Regions from separate parts of the Comamonas koreensis genome, predicted to be linked through region 2. Evidence: predicted binding sites of a transcription regulator. Region 2 holds the regulator's gene; each other region holds the start of a gene.

Region 1 (7,676 bases), 770 kb from region 2:
AGAGGTGCTGTGCTGGCCGCCTGGCGCCAGCATCGACAGTTTTGCCTGGCGCATCAGCATTGCGCAGATCGCCAGCAGTGGGCCGTTCTCGGCCTTTGCCGGGGTGGACCGCATCATCACCTTGCTGGGTGGTGATGGCGTGCATTTGCAGGCTGCCGATGGCAGCGTGGACCATTTGTTGCAGCACTGCCTGCAGCCCTTTGCGTTCTCGGGCGATGTGGCGCTGGACTGCCAGCTGCTGGGCGGCGCCTCGCAGGATTTGAATGTGATGACCCGGCGCGGCCGCGTGCAGGCGCAGGTGACGATCCACCGGGGTGGCAGCCTGCAGCTGGGCAGTGCCCAGGGCCTGCTGCTGGCGCGGGCTGGCAGCTGGCGCCTGCCTGCGCAAGCCGCTGCGCTGGTGGCCGGTGGCGAAGATGGCCTGTACTGGACCGCTGCGCCCGGCCAGCCGCTGCAGCTGGAAGCGAGCAGCGACGACGCCCTGTTGATCGCTGTCGCGCTGCAGGAGGTAGCAGCCGGTGTCTGATGCGATGAATACCCATAACCAACTGTTTGCCGCCCAGGCCTTGCTGCCCACGGGCTGGGCGCAGAACGTGCTGCTGCGCTGGGATGCGCAAGGCCTCTTCAGCTCCATCGAAACGGGAGTGGATGCGGCCCGCTGCGCGGGTGTGGCGCAGGCCGGCGGACCGGTGCTGCCGGGCATGCCCAACCTGCATTCGCATGCGTTCCAGCGCGGCTTTGCCGGGCTCTCGGAGTTCCGCGGCCAGGCGCAGGACAGCTTTTGGAGCTGGCGCAACCTGATGTACCGCTTTGCCGCGCGCCTGGGGCCCCAGCACCTGGAGGCGATTGCCACCTGGCTCTACATCGAGATGCTCGAAGCGGGCTACACCAGCGTCTGCGAGTTCCACTACCTGCACCACCAGCCCGATGGCCAGGCCTACGCCCCCGATGGCGAGCTGAGCCTGGCGCTGCTGCGTGCCGCGCAGACAGCGGGCATCGGCATCACCTTGCTGCCGGTGCTCTACCAGAACAGCGGCTTTGGCGGCCAGGCACCCCATGACGGGCAAAAGCGTTTTATCCGCAGCACCGACAACATGCTGCGCCTGCTGGAGACCTTGGCCCCCGCCTGCGCCGCCCAGGGCGCGGCGCTGGGCCTGGCGCCGCACTCGCTGCGCGCGGTGGCGCCCGAGGCCTTGCAAGAGGCCCTGCAGGGCCTGCATGCGCTGAGCGCCCAGGCGCCCGTACACATCCACATTGCCGAGCAGATGGCTGAGGTCAACGCCTGCGTCGCCTGGAGCGGCCAGCGCCCGGTGGCCTGGCTGCTGGACCATATGCCGGTGGACGCGCGCTGGTGCCTGGTGCATGCCACGCACATGGATGAGGCCGAATACGCAGCCGCAGCCGCCTCGCAGGCGGTGGCGGGCCTTTGCCCGCTGACGGAAGCCAACCTGGGCGACGGCATCTTTGACCTGCCGCGCTGGCAGGCCGGTGCCGGCCGCTGGGGCATTGGCTCGGACAGCCACATCGGCGTGAACGCCGCCGAAGAGCTGATGATGCTGGAGTACAGCCAGCGCCTGCAATCGCAGCAGCGCAATGTGGCGGCCAGTGCCCAGCAGCCCCATGTGGGCAGCCATATGCTGTTGGCAGCGGTGCAGGGCGGCGCGCAGGCCAGTGGCCGCGCAGTGGCCGGCCTGGCCGTGGGCCAGCAGGCCGATTTTGTGGTGCTCGATGGCCAGCACCTGGCGCTGGCCGGGCTGCCCGCTGCCGAGCAGCTCGATGCCCATGTGTTTGCCAGCAGCCGCAGCAGTGCGGTGGCCAGTGTCTGGGTGGGCGGCCAGTGCCGCGTGGCCGACGGCCGCCACCGGCTGCACCACAGCGCGCAGCGCGGCTTTGTCGCCGCGCGCAGCGAACTTCTTCAGGAGACGTGATCCATGCATTTTGAAACCGACCGCGCAGCGTTTGAATTCCGCCAAGGCACGGCGCCGCTGCTGATCTCCTTCCCCCATGTGGGCACCTATGTGCCGCCCGCGCTGGCCGAGCGCTTTACGCCCGAGGCGCGCGAGGTGCACGACACCGACTGGCACCTGCCGCTGCTCTACGCCTTTGCGCAGGAGATCGGGGCCTCGACCCTGGTGGCCACGCATTCGCGCCTGGTGGTGGACATGAACCGCCCCCCCGATGGCGCCAGCCTCTACCCCGGCCAGAGCGTGACGGGCCTGTGCCCGGTCGACACCTTTGCCGACACCCCCGTCTACCAAAGCGCCGCGCTGCAGCCCGATGACGCCGAGATTGCCCAGCGCCGCGACCAGGTCTGGAAGCCCTACCACGACCAGCTGGCCGCCGAGCTGGCCCGCATCAAGGCCCAGCATGGCGCAGCAGGCCTGTGGGATGCGCATTCGATCCAGTCGGTGCTACCGCGCTTTTTTGACGGCAAGCTGCCCGATCTGAACCTGGGCACCAACAAGGGCGCCAGCTGCGGCGAAGGCCTGGGCGAGGCGCTGCTGGCCGAGGCCCGCAAAGGTGAGGCTGACGGTTTTACCAGCGTGCTCAATGGCCGCTTCCAGGGCGGCTACATCACGCGCCACTATGGCCAGCCGGCGCTGAACGTGCATGCCATCCAGCTGGAGATGACGCAGAGCAGCTATATGCAGGAGCACATGCCCTTTGACTACCTGCCGGCCGTGGCCGCCAAGGTGCAGCCCCATGTGCGCCGCATGGTGGAGACCTTGCTGGCTTACGTGCAGCAATCGGCACGCTGATTCCGACGCCTCCGCAAACGGTATCCAGGGCTTGCACGGCAGGCCTGGGATGCCGTTTTTTGCTGTAGTGGCCCAGCAGGTTTTGCTGCTGGCGGGCCGCGCCTGTCAGGCAAACCGCCCGACAATAGCGGTCTATGACTACCTCTCGCACCGACAACGCGGCAGCCGCTCCTGCGGCGGCTTTCTGGACCGATCTTGAGCAAGCGCTGGGCCCCAACGGCTTTTCGCGCGGCGCGGGCGCCATCCCCGAGAAGTACTGGACCGACTGGAGCGGAACCCCGCCGGTGCCGCCGCGGGCGCTGCTGCGCCCGCGCAGCACCGAAGAGGTCAGCGCCTTGCTGCGCATCTGCCATGCCCACCGGGTGCCCGTGGTGCCCCAGGGCGGGCTGACCGGCCTGGCCGGCGCGGCCGTGCCAGTGGCCCAGGGCGTGGCGGTGGCTTTGGACCGCATGCAGCAGATCGAGGACGTGAATGCACGCACCGGCCTGATGACGGTGCAGGCCGGCGTCACCCTGCAGGCGGTGCAGGAAGCGGCCGTGGCGGCGGGCTGGGTGTTTGGCGTGGACCTGGGCGCGCGCGGCAGCTGCCAGATTGGCGGCAATGTCTCGACCAATGCGGGCGGCAACGGCGTGCTGCAAAACGGCATGATGCGCGAGCAGGTGCTGGGGCTGGAGGTGGTGCTGGCAGATGGCACGGTGCTGCCGATGCTGCGCCCCATGCTGAAGAACAACACCGGCTACGACCTCAAGCAGTTCTTTATCGGTGCCGAAGGCACCTTGGGCATCATCACCCGCGTGCTGCTGCGCCTGCTGCCCGCCCCGCAGGCCAAGGCCACCTGCATGGTGGCGCTGCCGGGCTTTGACGAAGCGCTGGCGGTGCTGGCGCGCATGCAGGCCCGCTTTGGCAACAGCGTGGCCGCGTTCGAGCTGATGTGGAGCGACTTTGTGCAGACCTCCATCCAGTGGCAAAAGCTGCAGCCGGCCTTTGACCAGCAGCACCCGCTGCAGGCGCTGATCGATGTGGATGGCAAGGACGAGGCTGCGCTGCGCGCTGCGGTGGAAGAGGCCTTGGGCGAGGCCATGGAAGCTGGCGAGGTGGTGGATGCAGTGATTGCGCAGTCGAGCGAGCAGGCCAAAAGCCTGTGGAAGCTGCGCGAGGCGCCCGCCGAGATGACGGCGCACATGCACCCGCCGGTGAACTTTGACGTCAGCCTGCCCCAGGTGGATATTGGCCGCTTTGCTGCGGCCTGCCGCGCCGCCTTTGATGCGCGCTGGCCTGGCCACCACAGCCTGTTCTTTGGCCATGTGGGCGACGGCAACCTGCATGTGACCACCGACAGCCAAACCATTGGCGGCGAGGACGAGGCGCTGGAGGCCGTGCTGTACGGCCTGGTGCAGCAGTTCCAGGGCAGCGTCTCGGCCGAGCATGGCATTGGCCTGCACAAGATGCCCTACCTGGGCTTTAGCCGCACGCCGCAGGAGCTGGCCGCCATGCGGGCGATCAAGCAGGCGCTCGATCCGCTGGGGCTGATGAACCCGGGCAAGGTACTGGCGGCGGACTGAATTCCGTTGTAGTCCCCTCAGACAGAACCGGCGCCTGCAGCGATGCATGCGCCGGTTTTCCGTTGGTGGCTGCTCCAAGGCCCATGGCACCGATGTGGTGCGATCGGGCATAGGCCGGCGGCCTGGCCACCCCTGCGCATGCCCGCAGACCGCGTATCCAGGCGCTTTCCCGCTCCATGGCATAGAAACTGCTACCTTTTGAAACAAACCCGCAATGGATGACAACGTAAAAAGGGGATGGCATGCAAATGGTGCAGATGGCTGCGATTGACAAGGCCGATACGGCCTGGCTCTTGGTCTCTACGGTGCTGGTGTTGCTGATGACACTGCCGGGCATTGCGCTCTTCTATGCCGGGTTGGTGCGGCGCAAGAACGTGGTCAACACGGTGGTGGCCGTGTTTGCGGTGGCGGCGGTGGTGTCACTCACCTGGTTTGCGCTGGGCTACTCGCTGGCCTTCAGCAAGTCCACGGCCTGGCTGGGCGGGCTGGACCGGGCCTGGTTCTCATCGATGCGCCTGGATGCGGCAGCGGGCACCGTGTCGGTCAGCCACCTGGCGCCCCATCTGCCCGAGTCGCTCTATGCGCTGTTCCAGATGGCCTTTGCCGTCATCACCACCACCTTGATCATTGGCGCCGTGGTCGAGCGCATGCGCTTTTCGGCGCTGCTGCTGTTCTCGGCGCTGTGGAGCGTGCTGGTCTATGCGCCGGTCGCCCACTGGGTCTGGGAGAGCGATGGCTGGCTCAACAAGCTGGGCGCGCTGGACTTTGCCGGTGGCGCGGTGGTGCACGTCAATGCGGGCGTCTCGGCCCTCGTCTGCGCGGCCATGCTGGGCCGGCGCCAGGGCTATGGCCGCCAGGCCTTTGAGCCGCACAGCCTGGGCTGGACGGCGATGGGTGCCGCGCTGCTGCTGATTGGCTGGTTTGGCTTTAACGCGGGCTCTGCCCTGTCGGCCGATGGCCGTGCGGCGCTGGCGATGCTGGTGACCATGGTGGCCGCTGCTGCCGGCGCGCTGTCCTGGATGCTGGTCGAGTGGTGGGTGCGCGGCGCGCCCACCTTGCTGGGCGTGCTCTCGGGCCTGATTGGCGGTCTGGTGGCCATCACACCGGCGGCCGGTTTTGTACAGGTGGGCGGCGCAGTCGCCATCGGCCTGATGGCTGGCGTAGCCTGCTTTTGGGGCGCCACCTGGCTCAAGCGCCGCCTGGGTGTGGACGACTCGCTCGATGTGTTTGGCGTGCACGGCGTGGGCGGCATTGCCGGCTCGCTGCTCACCGCCTTGTTTGCCGACCGCGCCATTGCCGGCGTGGATGCCACGGTTCTCAACCAGCTGGTGGCCGTGGCGGCCGTGGCTATTTTCAGCGCGGCGGGCACTGCCATTTTGCTGACCGTTATCCGCGTGGTTCTGCCTTTGCGGGTGACGGCGCAGCAGGAGATCGATGGGCTGGATATCAGCCTGCACCAGGAAAGCCAAAACTAGCGTGATAGGCCCGGCGCCACCGGGTGCCGCCGGGCCACCAGGCTGCAGCGCTCTGTGCCTGCCGCCTGCCCCTCAGGTTCTGCCATGGAGGAGCTTGTATGAACGACAGTGAACGCCTGGCCATCGCCGCGCATTTGCATGTGGCGCTGCGCCGCAAGACGGGCCGGGTGACCGATACCGAGTGGATGGCCAGCGATACCGCCTACGGCCAGGCGATGGCGCGCTTTGCGCTGAGCCATGCGCTGGCCAACCAGGATGCGGAGCTGGAGCGCCTGGCGCAGCGCTTTGCGGCCAGCCTGCCGGGCGCACCCGCCCCAGCGGCGCCGGCCCCTGCCAGCGATCCGGCTGCACCGCAGGGGCTGGTGGCCTCGGCCAAGCGCTATGTAGGCGGCTTGCGTTGAACGGATAGCGACAGGGAGGGAAGGGGAAGCCTGGGAACAGAAATAGGTGGAAATGGAGCAAATGATCCATTAATCTATTGAAAAATTACAAATGATCCTTATACTGTGCGTATCGCTGCCGGCGCAGGGCTGGTGACGCATTGTCAAGGAGTGCTCGCATGAGCCATGTCATCCATCGTTCTCTGGCCCAGGTTCCTCTTGTTGCGGTCGGCGGCAAAGGCGTGGAATTGTTTGACCAGGCCGGTAAGGCCTACCTGGATGCCAGTGGCGGGGCAGCCGTGTCGTGCCTGGGCCATGCCCACCCGGATGTGCTGGCAGCGATGCACCGCCAGCTCGACCAGCTGGCCTATGCCCACACCAGCTTTTTCACCACCGAGGTGCAAGAGGCGCTGGCCGACCACCTGGTCGCGCATGCGCCCGCGGGCATGACCGATGTCTACTTTGTCTCCGGCGGCTCCGAGGCGGTGGAGGCAGCGCTGAAAATGGCGCGCCAGTATTTTGTCGAGATCGGCCAGCCCGAGCGCACGCACTTTGTCGCGCGCCGCCAAAGCTACCACGGCAACACCTTGGGTGCCTTGGCCGTGGGCGGCAATGAATGGCGCCGCAAGCAGTTTGCCCCCATCCTGATGGACGTGGGGCGCGTGGCCCCCGCCTATGAATACCGCGACCGCCTGGACGGCGAGAGCCAGCCCGCCTATGTGGCGCGTTTGCTGGCCGAGATCGATGCCAAGTTCCAAGAGCTGGGCCCGGACAAGGTGATCGCCTTTGTCGCCGAGCCCGTGGTGGGCGCGACCCTGGGCGCGGTGGCCGCCCCTGCCGGCTACTGGCAGGGCCTGCGTGCGCTGTGCGACCGCTATGGCATCTTGCTGATTGCCGACGAGGTGATGTGCGGCATGGGCCGCACTGGCAGCTTGCATGCGGTGGAGCAAGAGGGCATCAGCCCCGATCTGATGACCATTGCCAAGGGCCTGGGCGGCGGCTACCAGCCGATTGGCGCGGTGCTGGCGCAGCGCAAGATTGTGGAGGCGATGCGGCGCGGCAGCGGCCTGTTCCAGCATGGCCATACCTACATCGGCCATGCGATGGCGGCGGCCGCCGCGCTGGCGGTGCAGCAGGTGATACAGCGCGACCAGTTGCTGCCCCAGGTACTGGCACGCGGCGCCTATCTGCAAAAGCAGCTGCATGCGCGTTTTGACGAGCACCCGCATGTCGGCGATATCCGGGGCCGGGGCCTGTTCTGGGGCGTGGAGCTGGTGCAGGACCGCAGCAGCAAGGCGACGTTTGACCCGGCGTTCAAGCTGCATGCCAAGGTCAAGGCGCAGGCCATGGCCCATGGCTTGCTGTGCTACCCGATGGGTGGCACGATCGACGGCCTGCATGGCGACCATGTGCTGCTGGCGCCGCCCTTTATCAGCGGCGAGGCCGAGCTGGACCAGGTGGTCGAGCGCCTGGGCGATGCCATCGACAAAGTGCTGGCCC
Region 2 (7,676 bases):
CCAGCCGCTGTAGTTCTTTTTCCAGTGGCTGGCCAGCTGGGTGAAGAACTCGCCGCCATCTTCGGTCTGCGCCGTCTCGCGCCCTGCGCGCTCGACATGGCCCATGCGCTCGGCCGCATTGCGGCCGGCAGCGCCCGCCGCCGCGATACGCTCGCCATACGGCGGGTTGAGCAGCATCATGCCGGGCTGCTCGCAGGGGGGCATGCGCTGCAGCGCATCGCCGCCGCGCAGCTCGATGGTCTCGGCCACACCGGCGCGCTCGGCATTGCGCTGGGCAAAATCGACCATCCGGAACGAGATGTCCGAGCCATAGATGCCCACCGGGCTCTGGGGCAGGATCTGGCGCTCGGCCTCATCGAGCATCGCCTCCCAGACATGGCGCTGGAAAGGCACGAGCTTTTCAAACGCAAAGCGGCGCAGGATACCGGCCGGGATCTTGCGCGCGATCTGGGCCGCTTCGATCAGCACCGTGCCGCTGCCACAGCAGGGGTCGTAGAGCGGCTGCGGGTCGTCGCCGTGCGGGTCCCAGCCGCTCGCGGCAATCATCGCCGCGGCCAGCGTTTCCTTGAGTGGCGCATCGCCCTTGTCCTCGCGCCAGCCGCGCTTGAACAGCGCCTCGCCCGAAGTATCGATATAGATGGTGGCGCCATCGGTGGTCAGGTGCAGGTGCACGCGCACATCGGGGTGGTGCGTCTCCACGCTGGGGCGCACGCCGTGGCGGCGCTCGCGGAAGCGGTCGGCAATCGCATCCTTGACGCGCAGCGCGGCAAAGTTCAGGCTGGTCAGCGGGCTGTGCTGGGAGGTGACCTCGATCTTGAAGGTCTCCTTGGGCGAAAACCAGATCTCCCAGGCCACCTCGCTGGCGGCACGGTAGAGGTCGTTCTCGTTGCGGTACATGCTGTGCGAGAGCTCGACCAGCACGCGCTGGGCCAGGCGGCTGTGCAGGTTCAGCAGCAGCGCATCGCGCCACATGCCGCGCAGCATGACGCCGCCGCGCGCCACCAGGAGGTCCTGGCCGCTGGCGCCGGTGATGGCATGGACTTCGTCCGCCAAAAGGCCCTCGACGCCGGCGGCGCAGGGCAAAAACAAATGCAGTTGGTTCATAAGCAGGGGGGCAAGCATACGCGCTTGCCCCATTGTCTGCCAAGCGCACGGGAATGTGGACTGTGCCAGTGGCATTCGGCAGCCCGGCTCCTATAGCGCAGCGGTAACGGGTGGCTGGCTGCTATAGTCTGGCCCCAGAGCGGGCCGCAGCCCTCGGTGCAGCCGCCCTTCCCCTCCATCACTCAGAGAGAATGCGGATGCCCTACCTCGGAGCTGGCGTACACGTCATCATTGCGCTGTTTTTTGCGGTCCACGCCGTGCGCAGCGGCCAGAACAACTACTGGCTGTTTGTGCTGCTGGCCTTCCCCTTCCTGGGCAGCGTGGTGTATTTCTTTGCCATCTACCTGCCCAATTCGCGCCTGCAGCGCCATGCCCGCAGCCTGGCGAGCAACGCCGTCAAGGCGCTGGACCCGACCCGCGAGGTGCGCGAAGCCCAGGCCGCCTACGACTACAGCCCCACCGCGCAGAACCAGATCCGCCTGGCCCAGGCCCTGCTGGCCAATGGCCAGGCCGAGCAGGCCTTTGGCCACTTTGAGGCCAGCATGAAGGGTCCGTTTGCCAACGACCTCGATATCCGCTGGGGCGCTGCGCAAGCGGCCTACCAGGCCGGCCATCCGCAGCAGGCGCTGCAGCAGCTGCGCGTGATTGCCCAGGCGGATGTGCACTTCCGCGCCGAGGCCGTGGGCCTGCTGGTGGCCAAGGCCTACGCCCAGCTGGGCGACCAGGAGATGGCGCGCAAGAGCTTTGACTTTGTGCGCCAGCACTCGGGCAGCTTCGATGTGATGGCCGAGTACGCGATCTGGGCTGCGGGCCAGGGCGACTGGCAGACGGCCAATGGCCTGCAGGCCGAGCTGAACAAGGCGATGACGCACTGGAGCGGCCAGCAGCGCCAGCTCAACCGCGAGATGCTGCAGCGCCTGAAAACCGCCTTTGCCGCCCAGCCCAGGTAAGCCCACCTGGCTTGCCATTGACCAAACCGCAATAGGCCTGCTGCCAGCAGGCCATCCCACCGCCCCGCAGCCCTTGCCGCGCGCCAGTTTGCGCTTGCGCAGACAGCCGCCACAGCACAGTCGCTAAAATCGCTGTCTATGGCAAAAATCATCGTTCTGGCCCTGGTGCTGCTTTTCACTGGCTGCGGCCTCTACATGCACCTGCGTGGCAAGGTGCGGCACAAGCTGCTGCGCCAGCTGTTTGACCACTCCACGTTCACGGCGCCATTCAATGTGTTCATGCTGATGTTCAGCAAGGTACCGCGCACGCCCTACCTGCCCACCAGCACCTTCCCCGACCTGGCCCCGCTGCAGGCCCACTGGCGCGAGATCCGCGAAGAGGCCATCGGCCTGCACCAGGCCATGCAGATCAAGGCCGCAGCCAACAACGACGACGCGGGCTTCAACTCTTTCTTCAAGACCGGCTGGAAGCGCTTCTACTTGAAGTGGTACGGCCAGGCCCACCCGTCTGCGATGGAGCTGTGCCCCAAGACCACGGCGCTGGTGCAGTCCATCCCCGGCATCAAGGCGGCCATGTTTGCCGAGCTGCCGCCCGGCGCCAAGCTCAACCTGCACCGCGACCCCTATGCGGGCTCGCTGCGCTACCACCTCGCTGTGCTGGCGCCCAATGATGACCGCTGCATGATCGAGGTCGATGGCACGCCCTACAGCTGGCGCGAGGGCGAAGGCGTGATCTTTGACGAGACCTTCATGCACTGGGCCGAGAACCGGTCCGAAGGCAACCGCATCGTGCTGTTCTGCGATGTCGAGCGCCCGATGACCAATGGCTTTGCGCAGTGGCTCAACCGCTGGCTGGGCACGCATGTGGTCGCTGCCGCCAGCTCGCCCAACAACGAAGGCGATCCGCGTGGCTTCATCAGCCGCATCTTCAAGATCTCGTTCTACATGGGCCAGTACCGCCGCCGCTTCAAGGCCTGGAACAAGACGGCCTACAAGCTCACCAAGTTTGGCCTGATGCTGGCCGTGCTGGCCTTGTTCATCTGGTGGCTGTGGCCAAAGTAAAGCGGCTCCGTCTCAAAGCAAAACCGCAGTGCCTAACGCAACTGCGGTTTTTTTATGGGCCCTGGCTGCTTGCGCTTACAGCGCCTTGCGCAGGCTGGCCGGCGGGATGCGCATCGCCTCGCGGTACTTGGCCACCGTGCGGCGCGCGCATTCAATGCCCTGGGCCTGCAGCAGATCGGCGATTTTTGCATCCGACAGCGGCTTTTTCGCGCTTTCCTCGTCCAGCAGCTGCTTGATCAGCGCCTTGACCGCCGTGCTCGACGCACTGCCGCCGGTCTCGGTGCCCAGGCCCGAGCCAAAGAAGTACTTGAGCTCGAACGTGCCCTGCGGCGTGGCCATGTACTTGGCCGTGGTCACGCGGCTGATGGTGGACTCGTGCAGGCCCAGCTCATCGGCAATCTCGCGCAGCACCATGGGGCGCATCGCCAGCTCGCCATGGACAAAGAAATTGCGCTGGCGCTCGACGATGGCCTGCGAGACGCGCAAGATGGTGTCAAAGCGCTGCTGGATGTTCTTGATGAACCAGCGCGCCTCCTGCAGCCGCTGCTGCAGCGCGCCATGGCCTTCGCTGCCCTTGTGGCTGCGCAAGGCATTGGCGTAGACATCCTGCACGCGCAGGCGCGGCATCACCTCGGCATTGAGCTGCACGCTGAAACCGGGCACCGGCAGGCCGCGCTCATTGCTGAGTCGCACGATGACATCGGGGATGATGGTGTTGCGGTCCACATCGGCATAGGGCCGGCCGGGGCGGGGCTCGAGCTTGGCGATCAGCGCCAGCGCGCTGCGCACCGCGGCATCACTGCATCCGGTCAGTTGCACCAGCTTGCGCACATCACGGCGCGCCAGCAGCTCCAGCGATTCCTGGCAGACCAGCAAAGCGGTCTCCAGCGCCAGCGCATCGGCCTCGGGCGTGTCCGAGCCCTCTTCATCCAACAGGCGCTGCTGGGCCTTGATCTGCAGCTGCATGCATTCGGACAGGTTGCGCGCGCCCACGCCAATCGGCTCCAGGCTTTGCAGCAAGCGCAGCGCCACAGTCAGGTGGTGCAGCAGCACTTCGTAGCGCTCGGGGTCACTGGCGTCGCCAAAGCTTTGCGCGAGCTCGGCCAGCGTTTCTTCGAGGTAGCCGTCGTCGTTCAGTGATTCAATCAGAAAGTAGAGCGCGGCCCGGTCTTCCTGGCACAGGCGCAGCGACAAGGCCTGGCGGTGCAGCACATCCTGCAGGCTCAGGTGCTCGCTGCGCCGGTCGGACATCGGCGTCTCGTCGTCGTCATCGCTGGCGCTGGAGCGCGCGGGCAGATCGCCACCCCACTCTTCCCAGTCCGATGCCGAATCGCCGGCAGCGGCCTCGGCATCGACGCCGGTTTCCTTGCCCGCGCCAAAATCCAGCGGCTGGTCGGAGGTTCCGGGCTCGAAATCGCTACTGTTGTTGGTGTCGGTGCTGGCAGCAGTATCGGCACCCTTGTCGGCTGCGTCTGCAGCGTCTGCAGCTTCGGCAGATTCAGCGGCTTCTTTACCGGCTTCAGCCTCGGGGGCCTCATCGCCCTCGCGCTCCAGAAACGGGTTTTCGTCGAGCATCTGCTCGACTTCCTGCGTCAGTTCCTGCGTGGACAGCTGCAGCAGGCGAATCGACTGCTGCAGCTGGGGGGTCAGGGTCAGGTTCTGCGATACGCGCAGCGACAGCGACGGCATCATGGCTGCGCCTCCCCACGGGCTGGGGCAGCTGGCAACGGATCAGCCCTGCCGGCCCCGCAGCGCGGGACGGCATCTTGGCTGGCACGCCCGCCAAGGCGTGCGGTGTCACATACGGAAATGTTCACCCAGATACACCCTCCGGACCTCTGCGTTCTCCACAATCTCTTGCGGCGTCCCGGCGGCCAGCACCTTGCCATCGCTGATGATGCAGGCATGGTCACAGATACCCAGGGTTTCGCGCACATTGTGGTCGGTGATCAGCACGCCAATGCCGCGCTCCTTGAGAAAGGCGACAATGCGCTGGATCTCGATCACGGCGATGGGGTCGATGCCGGCGAAAGGCTCGTCGAGCAGGATGAAACGGGGCTGGGTGGCCAGCGCACGGGCGATCTCGACCCGGCGGCGCTCGCCGCCGGACAGCGCGACTGACGGTGATTCGCGCAGGTGCTCGACCCGCAGCTCCTGCAGCAGCGCGGTGAGCTGGCGCTCGACCTCGGCGCGCGAGAGCGGCTTGCCATGCTCATCTTTTTGCAGCTCCAGCACGGCGCGCACATTGTCCTGCACGCTGAGCTTGCGAAAGATCGAGGCTTCCTGCGGCAGGTAGGACAGGCCCAGCTGCGAGCGCTGGTGGATCGGCATATTGGCCACCGACTGCCCATCGATGCGGATATCCCCGCCATCGCTGCGTACCAGGCCCACGATCATGTAGAACGAGGTGGTCTTGCCCGCGCCATTGGGGCCTAGCAAACCCACCACTTCGCCCTTGCGCACCGACAGCGACACGTCCTTGACCACCTTGCGGCTGCCATAGGATTTCTCCAGGTGCAAGACCTCCAGCTGGCTGCGGTGGTCGCTGTTGGCGACCCGGGCGTTGACGGAAATGGTCGACGAGTTTTCTGCCACGGTCACTTGGCTCCGTCGTTCAGTTGGGTGCTGGGGCGCAATGGCGTCTTGTCATCGGCAGCGGGCTTGGCCGGGGCGCTGGCCTTGTCGTCCGCCTTGCCATCGGCCTTGGGCGTCAGGATCACACGGACGCGGTCCTTCTTGGGCGCACCGGGCTTGGGATCGGCCGCCGCCTGGGCGCCCTTTTGGCCGGAGACCGTGAAGGTATCGCTCAGATTGTTGTAGACGATCAGCGGGCCACTGACCTGGTCGGTCAACGTGGTCTCGCGGTAACGGCGCAACTCGCCGCGGCGCTCAAAGTGCACGGTGTCATCGCGGCCGTTATAGGTGATGACCTCGCCTTCGCCTTCGACGAACTCGTCAGGCGCGCCTGGGGCCGAGTCACGCTTTTGGCGGAAGAATGCGAGCTTGCCCGGCGCAGCAGTCACCACGCCGTGCTGGAAGCCGTCGCGGTCCTGGCTCACGGTCAGCTGCGCGCCACGGATGATGATGGTGCCCTTGGTCACCACCACATTGCCCGTGAAGACACTGGTCTGCTTGAGTTCATCGTGGCGGCCATCGTCCGCCTCGATGTTCATGGGTTTGGTGCGGTCTGCACGCTCGGCGTGCGACAGCAGCGGCACGGCCAGGGCCACTGCCACCAACAAAGAGTTAAAAATACGGTGTCTCATAAGGCATGAATCTTGCTCTGCCCCATTGTAGCCATGCTGGAGCGTTAGGCCGTTTCTGGCACAAAAAAGCCCGCGTGTGAACTGACCCCAAGAAGTTGGACAGTTGGAAGCTAGGGACTGAAGGCCTGAATCCGGTATTGCACCGGACTCAGGCCTTTTAGTTTTAGCTTGATGCGTTGGTGATTGTAGTAATGGATGTAGTGGTGAAGACCTTCTTGAAGCTGCGCCACACTGCTGAACTTGTTGAGGTGGAAGAACTCGGACTTCAAGGTTCCGAAGAAGCTCTCCATCGCTGCGTTATCCAAGCAATTGCCCCGACGTGACATGCTTTGCACCAGGCCATGATCGGCCAGCAAGCGGCGATAGGCACGACTTTGGTACTGCCAGCCCTGGTCGGAATGCAGCAATGGTTTTTCCTCCCTGCCCAGCTTGCCTAGCGCCTTGCGCAACATGTCACCCACCATCTTCAAGCGCGGTTGCGTATTCATCTGATAGCTCACCACCTCGCCATTGAATAGATCCATGACAGGCGACAGGTATAGCTTTTTACCCAAGACGTTGAACTCTGTCACGTCCGTCACCCATTTCTGGTTAGGCTGCTCGGCCATGAACTGGCGCTGCAACACATTGGCCACGTCCGCGTGCTGCCCGGCGCGATAGGAGCGATATTTCTTGGGCCGAACCAGGGACTTCATCCCCATTACCTGCATCAGGCGCTGCACGCTCTTGTGGTTCACATGACAGCCATTGCGCTTGAGTTCAAGCGCAATACGCCGATAGCCATAGCGTCCTTTGTGAAGCTCGTAGACAGATCGGATCTGAGCCTTGAGCTCAGCGTATTTGTCGCCTCTCCTGTGCACTTGAGCCTGGTAATAGAAGGTGCTGCGCGCCAGCTTACCTGCCCGCAGCAAGTCCTTGAGGTCGTGATCTGGCCTTAGCTCAAGCACTATCCGCGCTTTTTCTGCGCAGCTTGTTTTTTCGCCTGAACCAAGGCCTCCAATTTTTTTAGGTACGCCACCTCCGCGCGCAGGTACTTCACCTCTTTGAGCAAATCTGCGTGCGAACGCGTGTCGTCCGCAGACATAACTGCTTGTGCCTGTGCGGGCTTGGCTGTGGGTGGGTTTGGCATCTTCTTGGAGCGTCCTCTTGGCCGGGGTGCAAGTGCTTGCGGCCCACCGTCGTGATATTGCAGCTCCCAGGCGCTGATGACACCCGTGCCACCCCGGATATCAAACAAGGTAATCGTCTCTCGTGCAGACAGATCATCTCGCCACATCCGCTGCAACACTGCCAG
Region 3 (7,676 bases), 390 kb from region 2:
TGCCGATGCGCTGCGCGGCAGCCCGGCGCTGTGGCTGGTCGATGGCGTGCAGGCGCTGGGCAAGCTGGCGCTCAAGCCGGTAGAGCGCGGCATCGACTACGCGCCGTTCTCCGGCCACAAGCTCTATGCCCCCAAGGGCGTGGGCATGCTCTATGTGCGCGAGGGCGCGCCCTTTACCCCGCTGCTGGCCGGCGGCGGGCAGGAAGGCGCACTGCGCGCCGGCACCGAGAACATGGCCGGCATTGCCGCGCTGGGCGCCGTGCTGCGCGCGCTGCAGGACGGCAGCAGCTTTGCCAGCGCCGCCACGATGGCGGGCCACCGCAGCCAGCTCGAAGCCGCACTGCGCGAGGCCTTTGCCGGCCTGGTGTTCAATGCGCCGCCCGCGCTGTGCCTGCCCACCACGTTGAATTTTGCCGTGCCGGGCCTCAGCGCCAAGCTGCTGCTCGATCTGTTTGACGCTGCCGGCCTGCGGGTGAGTGGCGGCTCGGCCTGCAGTGCCAGCAAGGCGCAGCCCAGCTATGTGCTCGAGGCCATGGGCCTGCCCGCCTGGCAGACGGCCGCTGCGGTGCGCATGTCCTTTGGCGCGGCCGACCCGGCCGAGATGATCGCCGAGGCCTGCCAGCGCATCCGCGCCTGCGGCGCGGCACTGCGCGCGAACTGTCTGGTGGAAGCGCCTGAGGACACCGCCCATGGCACAGCCCCGCTGCTGACGCGCTTTGTCGTTGACGGCGCCTGCTGCTACCTGCTGGCCGATGCTGCCAGCCAGCGCTGTGTGGTCGTCGATCCGCTGCCCGAGCTGGTCGAGCGCCTGGCGCAATGGCTGCGCTGCCGGGGCTTTACCCTGGCGGCCGTGCTCGATACCCACAGCCATGGCGACCATGCCTCATCGGCGGCCGAGCTGCGCGCTGCCGTTCCCGCTGCGCTGCAGGCCACGGGCGCGGTCGATGCGCTGGGCTGGCCCCAAGGCGCCACGCAGATCACGCTGGGCGCCTACCGCTTAAGCCGCCTGGCGCTGCCCGGCCACACCGAAGACTCCACCGCCTACCTGCTGCATGAAGGCACTCAGCTGCAGCTGGCACTGGTGGGCGATACCGTGCTGCCCGGCGCGCTGGGCCGCAGCGATTTTGTGCAGAGCGCGCCGCTCGCCTATGCGGACAGCCTGCGCCTGTTGGCCCGGGCCGTGGGCCCGCAAACCCTGCTGCTGCCCGGCCATGACTATGACAACCGCTTTGCCTGCACCTTGGCCGTTGAAGCTGCAGCCCAGCCGCTGCTGGCCGGCGTGCTGCAAGGCCAGCTCGATGCCGCCGCCTTTGCCGCTGCCAAGGCCGCGCTGGAGCAGGACCTGGCCCCCACCGCCTACCAGACAATGGCCTGCGGCGCCCGCGTCGATGCCGCCACGCCCGCCGTGTGTGTGGAGCTGCCCGTGGCCCGTGCCCAGGCGCTGCAGCAGGCGGGCAGCGCCGCGCTGCTGGTGGATGTGCGCGAGCCCTATGAACAGCAGCTGGGCCAGGCGCCTGGCCTGGACGATGGCGCCAGCAGCCAGGCCGTGCCGCTGTCGGGCCTGCTCAATGCGCTGCCGCAGTGGCTGGCCTTGCCGGCCGATACCCCCGTGGTGTTTTACTGCCGCAGCGGCAACCGCAGCGCCCAGGCCGCCCATGCATTGCGCCGGCTGGGCCACCAACAGGCCTTCAGCGTGGCCGGCGGCCTGGCGCTGTGGCCAGAGCGCGCCACGGCATCCGTCTGAGAACGCATTTCAACCGCCAGCACGGCGCATAAAAAAAGGCCGGCCGGGTTGTGCACCCGTCCGGCCCCCCAAGGAGTATCCGCAAGAATCAACGTCCGTAGGCCGCTTCGCCGTGGGAGGTGATGTCCAGGCCTTCGCGTTCGGCTTCTTCCGTCACACGCAGACCACCGGTCAGCAAACCTGCCACCTTGTACGAGATCCAGGCCACCACACCCGACCACACGATGGTGATCAGCACGCCCTTGGTTTGCACCCAGATCTGGTGGGCCATGTTGTAGCCTTCTGGCTCGACACCGCCGAGGCTGGAGGCGCAGAACACACCGGTCAGGATGGCACCCAGGATACCGCCCACGCCGTGCACACCAAAGACGTCGCAGGTGTCATCGACCTTGAGCAGCCGCTTGAGACCGGACACACCCCACAGGCACAGAGCACCGGCGAGCAGACCCATCACGATGGCACCCATGGGGCCGACAAAACCGGCGGCCGGGGTGATGACCACCAGGCCACCAACGGCACCCGAAGCGGCACCCAGCATTGAGGGCTTGCCCTTGTGCAGCGTCTCGCACACCAACCAGCTCACGCAGGCTGCGCCGGTGGCCACGATGGTGTTGATGAAGGCCAGGCCCGCAATACCGTTGGCAGCACCTGCCGAGCCGGCGTTGAAGCCGAACCAGCCCACCCACAGCAGCGATGCGCCCACCATGGTCAAGGTCAGGTTGTGCGGAGCCAGCGCTTCGCGGCCAAAGCCCAGGCGCTTGCCCAGCACATAGGAGCCCACCAGACCGGCCACACCGGCGTTGATGTGCACAACGGTGCCGCCGGCAAAGTCCAGCGCGCCATCCTTGCCCAGCAGACCACCGCCCCAGACCATGTGGGCAATCGGCAGGTAGCTGAAGGTGAACCACAGCACGGCGAAGATCATCACGGCCGCAAACTTGATGCGCTCGGCAAAGGCACCGACGATCAGCGCCACGGTGATGGCGGCGAACGTGGCCTGGAACGAGACGAACACATACTCCGGCACAGTCGCCATCGCACCCGACAAGGTATCGGGCGTGATGCCCATCAGGAACACCTTGCCGAAGTCGCCAAAGAAGTTGCCTTCACCGGAGAAGGTCAGCGAGTAGCCGTAGATGGTCCACAGCACAGTGATCAGCGAGAAGATCGTGAACACCTGGGCCAGCACCGACAGCATGTTCTTGCTGCGCACCAGACCGCCATAGAACAGCGCCAGACCCGGGATGACCATCAGGATCACCAGCATGGTCGAGGTCATGATCCAGGCGGTATCGCCTGCATTCAGAACGGGAGCTGCCGCATCGGCCGCAGCCGCGTTGCCCGCAGTGGCCAGTGCCACTGCCGCCAGCCCTGCCAAGGAAAGAAGTCGTCTCATGTTGTTCACACCTTCAAGATAAATTGGCTTGTTGCGCGCGCCTTGCCAGCGCGGAGCGCTGTTTTTTAGATCGCGTTCGGGCCGGTTTCGCCGGTACGGATACGCACCACCTGCTCCAGCGGCGAGACAAAGATCTTGCCGTCGCCGATCTTGCCGGTGCGCGCTGCGTTCTCGATGGCCTCGATCACCCGGTCCACCAGGTCCTCGGCCACCGCAATCTCCAGCTTCACCTTGGGCAGGAAGTCCACCACGTACTCGGCGCCTCGGTACAGCTCGGTATGGCCCTTCTGACGGCCAAAGCCCTTGACCTCGCTCACCGTGATGCCTTGCACCCCAATATCGGACAGCGCCTCACGCACTTCATCGAGCTTGAAGGGCTTGATCACCGCCACTACCAGTTTCATGTTCATAGTCTCTCCTGTCGTCACTTATTGCAGCGGCGCTGCGTCAAAAAGCCTTGGTCAGCGATACGATCGCGCGACCCTTGTTCACAAAGCCAAAGGCACCCGTCTTGTTGGCGCCCACCCAGGCAGCGCTCAGCGAGAAGCCATCACCCAGGTCATAGGCACCGCCCACGCTGTAGTCCAGGTAGTTGGGCACGCCCAGGTCCTTGATGTCGCTGGAAAAGCGCGTATAGCCCACGGCCAGCTTCAAGGTCGTCTTGGGCGCCACTTCCTGGGCGAATGCCACATTCAGGTAACCGGTGTTGCGGCCCTTGTACGTGCTGTCGTACTTGGTGCCGGCCCAGCCAAAGTAATCCTTCGACACGGTGTGCGAGTACTTCACGGTCACGGGACCGTAGGTGCCCGAGCCATACAGTTCGGTGGTGTTGCCCAGCGTGTTGCCGGGGTAGACATAGGTCAGCAGACCCACATCCCAATCCACATCAGCGGCCTTGAACTTGTAGCCACCGTAGAAATCCATCTCCAGCTTGTTGTTGTCGAGCCAGTCGACGGTGGAGTTCCAGTTCCCCACATAAAAGCCGCTGTCGCCAAAGGCGTAGTCGACCCCTCCCTGGAGTGCGGGCTTGACCCATTGGGCACTAGAGGACTTCTGGTCCTGACCGCGGAACTTGTAGTTCGTGGTCACGCTCACATTGGCGGTCAGCTGCGCGCTTGCCACCATTGGCAGCGCCAGGAACGCTGCACCCGCCACCACCATCCAGCCTCTGTTGCTCATTGCCATTGCCACACTCCTTGTTGATGAATTCGACCCATCCGTTTGTGGCAAGCACAATGCACAGAGCGTGCCAAACCCAGCGCTACCCGCTGCGTTGCGCGCACCAGACAAGCGCAGCGCGCTATATTTTTTTGCAAATGCTTACGTTCTGAGCCGCCACAGGGCGGCCGGGGGCGCGGGATGGCAGGCCGGCGCCGCCGCCACGCCTTCCCCGGGCTGTCGCCACTTGTTGCTGCCAGCGACTTTTGCGATGCTGGTGGCAGCCGTGCCTCCAAGAGGTGCTTCGCAATGCACCAAAAAGGTGCAAAACAACAAGGAAGCCCGCCCATGAGTCTCGCCGTGGTGCACAGCCGGGCCCTGGTCGGGCTCACCGGCCATCCCGTCAGCGTCGAAGTCCATCTGGCCAATGGCCTGCCCAGCTTTACCCTGGTCGGCCTGGCCGATCTGGAAGTGAAGGAAGCGCGTGAGCGTGTGCGCTCAGCGCTGCAAAACAGCGGGCTGGAGTTTCCGCACAACAAACGCATCACCGTCAACCTGGCACCGGCCGATCTGCCCAAGGAGTCGGGCCGCTACGACCTGGCCATCGCGGTCGGCATTCTGGCGGCCAGCGGCGCTATCGATGCGGACCGGCTCAAGGACTATGAATTTGCCGGCGAGCTGTCGCTGTCGGGTGCATTGCGCCCGGTGCGCGGCGCGCTGGCCGCCAGCATGGACCTGCACCAGCGCGGCCAGCAGGTGCGCCAGGTGCTGCCCCCGGGCAGTGCAGAGGATGCCGCCCTGGTGCCCGATGCCGAGGTCTACCGCGCCAGCCACCTGCTGGACGTGGTGCAGCACTTTGCGCCCCAGGCCGCCAGCGCCGAGCCCGATGCAGCGCCCAGCCAGTGGCAGCGCATGCCCGCCCAGCCCCGCCCGCCCGAGGCCCCCGGCGCCGACATGGCCGATGTCAAAGGCCAGGCGGCCAGCAAGCGGGTGCTGGAGATCGCTGCCGCAGGCGGCCACAACCTGCTGATGCTGGGCGCACCGGGCGCTGGCAAATCGATGCTGGCCCAGCGCTTTGCCGGCCTGCTGCCGCCCTTGAGCGTGGCCGAGGCGCTGGAGAACGCCGCCGTGCACAGCCTGGTCGGCAGCTTTGATGCCCAGCGCTGGGGCCAGCGCAGCACGATGGCGCCGCACCACACCGCCAGCGCCGTGGCCCTGGTGGGCGGCGGCAGTCCGCCCCGGCCCGGTGCGATATCGCTGGCCCATTGCGGCGTGCTGTTTTTGGACGAACTGCCCGAGTTCCCGCGCAGCGCGCTCGAAGCACTGCGCGAGCCGCTGGAGACCGGCCAGATCAGCATCGCCCGCGCCGCGCAGCAGGCCACCTTTCCCGCCCGCTTCCAACTGATTGCCGCGATGAACCCCTGCCCCTGCGGTTTTCGGGGCTCGCGCCAGCGCGCCTGCCGCTGCTCGCCCGACCAGGTCAGCCGCTACCAGGCCCGCATCAGCGGCCCCTTGCTCGACCGCATTGACCTGCACCTGGAAGTCAGCCCCCTGCCCGCCGATGAGCTGCTGACCGCCCCGGCCGGCGAATCGACCGCCACTATCCGCGAGCGGGTGACCGCTGCCCGCGCCCGGTCACTGCAGCGCCAGGGCATGCTCAACCAGCAGCTGCAAGGCCAGGCGCTCGACGATTACTGCCATGCCGAGCCCGCTGCGCTGCAGCTGCTGCAAACCGCCGCCGCCCAGCTGGCCTGGTCGGCACGCGGCATCCATCGCAGCTTGCGTGTGGCGCGCTCGATTGCGGATCTCGCGCAGTCGGAGACCATCAGCCCGGCCCATGTGGCCGAGGCGGTGCAGTACCGGCGGGCGCTGCTGGGCAGCAGCGGCATGTAGGCAGCACATGCACGCGGGCAGCGCTGCCGCATGTCCACCCTTATGCAGAAAACGCGTTTAGTAAGTCAGAAAAATTAGTTCCTCCCGCAACGCTGACTTCGCACAATCCCCCTTTTGCGCCGCGCAGCCCTGCTGCGAACGGCGGTTTTTTGAAAGCGGATATGGGCGTGAGCAAATTGGGTCAGTGGCGGGTCTTGGGCGTGGCGGCAGCGTCGCTTTGTGTGGTGGCCGGTGCCAGTGCGGCAGGTGCAGCCAGTGCCCCCAGCGGCGCCCCCATCCGTATCGGCTTGCTGGCCCCGCTGACCGGATCGGGTGGCGCCTATGGCAAGGAAGAGGAAACGGCGGCCAAGGCAGCCGCAGCCCATATCAATGCACATGGCGGTGTGCTGGGCCGTCCGCTGGAGATCGTCGTCGCCGATGACGAGACCACGCCCACAGCCGGCGTGTCGGCCGCGCGCAAACTGATTGATGTGGATGGCGTAGTAGCGATCACCGGCGTGTGGAGCAGCGCGGTGGCGCTGGCCGTGCGCCCGGTGGCACTCGAGAAGAGTGTTGCGCTGCTGCCCGTGGGCTCGGCCGATGAGCTGACCGAGGGCGACAACAAGGGCCTGGTCTGGCGCTTCCAGACCAATGGCAAGAACTGGGGCCAGGCCTTTGCCAATGTGGCCTACAAGGATGGCGCGAGGACCGCCTCCATCCTGGTGCTGCAGACGCCCTTCACGCTCAGCACCGTCAAGCCCTTTGCCGAGCGCTTTGCGCAGCAAGGCGGCAAGGTGCTTGACACCCTCTACTTCAACCCCAACCAGCCCTCGTACCGGGCCGAGGTGGAAAAGATCTTCAGCAAGAAGCCCGATGCGGTCTTCCTGCCCAGCTATATCCCCGAGTTCAGCGCCATCGTGCGCGAGATCTACCGCAGCGGCTACGAAAGCAAGCTCTACACCTTCAGCCATGCGGCCGACAGCGGCGGCAAGTTTGTGCAGAACGTGGGCAAGGCCGCCGCCGAAGGCGTGAACCATGTGCAGGCCACGCCGGTGGGCAACAACGCCAGCTACCAGCTCTACCTCAAGCAAACGCAGCAGCCCGAAGGCACCATCGTCGCCTTTGGCGCCAATGTGTTTGACGAGATCAATGTGCTGGCGCTGGCCATCGAAAAAGCCAAGAGCGCCAAGGCGGCCGACTTCAGCAAGGAAATCGCCAATGTGGTCAACACCAAAGGTCCCGATGTGCACGACCCCGTGCAGGGCCTGCAGCTGATTCGCGCAGGCAAGCCTTTCCGCTATTCCGGCGCGACGGCGGACTTCCGCTTTGCGCCCAATGGCGACCAGGTGGACCTGGACTACGGCCACTACCGCGTGCTCAACGGCGTGAGCAAGCTGGTGGGCACCACCAAATGAGCCTGCAGACAGACGATCTGCTCAGGGTTCAGGATGTTCATGTAGGTTTTGGTGAATTCACCGCGCTGGACGGTGCCCACCTGCGCATTGC

The links. The regulator sigma-54, encoded in region 2, starts transcription at its own class of promoters, with help from an activator protein. The targets are predictions, from matches to a motif close to TGGCANGNAANCTGCTTT.
Region 1: F0Q04_RS03370 (ammonium transporter) is a predicted target of sigma-54. The motif match lies at 4,499-4,516, and genes of this name have one in related genera.
Region 3: F0Q04_RS01665 (TorF family putative porin) is a predicted target of sigma-54. The motif match lies at 4,375-4,392, and genes of this name have one in related genera.

The regions. Positions count from the first base shown of each region.
Region 1 covers NZ_CP043575.1:716,136-723,811, forward strand. Annotated here, with positions in the region: gene F0Q04_RS03350 (HutD family protein) at 1-526, shown strand, start outside; gene F0Q04_RS03355 (formimidoylglutamate deiminase) at 531-1,928, shown strand; gene hutG (N-formylglutamate deformylase) at 1,932-2,759, shown strand; gene F0Q04_RS03365 (FAD-binding oxidoreductase) at 2,894-4,321, shown strand; gene F0Q04_RS03370 (ammonium transporter) at 4,564-5,796, shown strand; gene F0Q04_RS03375 (hypothetical protein) at 5,895-6,197, shown strand; gene F0Q04_RS03380 (aspartate aminotransferase family protein) at 6,356-7,676, shown strand, end outside.
Region 2 covers NZ_CP043575.1:5,164,031-5,171,706, forward strand. Annotated here, with positions in the region: gene F0Q04_RS23625 (THUMP domain-containing class I SAM-dependent RNA methyltransferase) at 1-1,104, opposite strand, end outside; gene F0Q04_RS23630 (hypothetical protein) at 1,302-2,054, shown strand; gene F0Q04_RS23635 (aspartyl/asparaginyl beta-hydroxylase domain-containing protein) at 2,202-3,116, shown strand; gene rpoN (RNA polymerase factor sigma-54) at 3,192-4,808, opposite strand; gene lptB (LPS export ABC transporter ATP-binding protein) at 4,914-5,690, opposite strand; gene lptA (lipopolysaccharide transport periplasmic protein LptA) at 5,714-6,382, opposite strand; one part of gene F0Q04_RS23655 (IS3 family transposase) at 6,493-7,379, opposite strand; one part of gene F0Q04_RS23655 (IS3 family transposase) at 7,379-7,676, opposite strand, start outside.
Region 3 covers NZ_CP043575.1:335,107-342,782, forward strand. Annotated here, with positions in the region: gene F0Q04_RS01650 (aminotransferase class V-fold PLP-dependent enzyme) at 1-1,744, shown strand, start outside; gene F0Q04_RS01655 (ammonium transporter) at 1,833-3,140, opposite strand; gene glnK (P-II family nitrogen regulator) at 3,206-3,544, opposite strand; gene F0Q04_RS01665 (TorF family putative porin) at 3,588-4,319, opposite strand; gene F0Q04_RS01670 (YifB family Mg chelatase-like AAA ATPase) at 4,647-6,191, shown strand; gene F0Q04_RS01675 (ABC transporter substrate-binding protein) at 6,359-7,585, shown strand; gene F0Q04_RS01680 (ABC transporter ATP-binding protein) at 7,582-7,676, shown strand, end outside.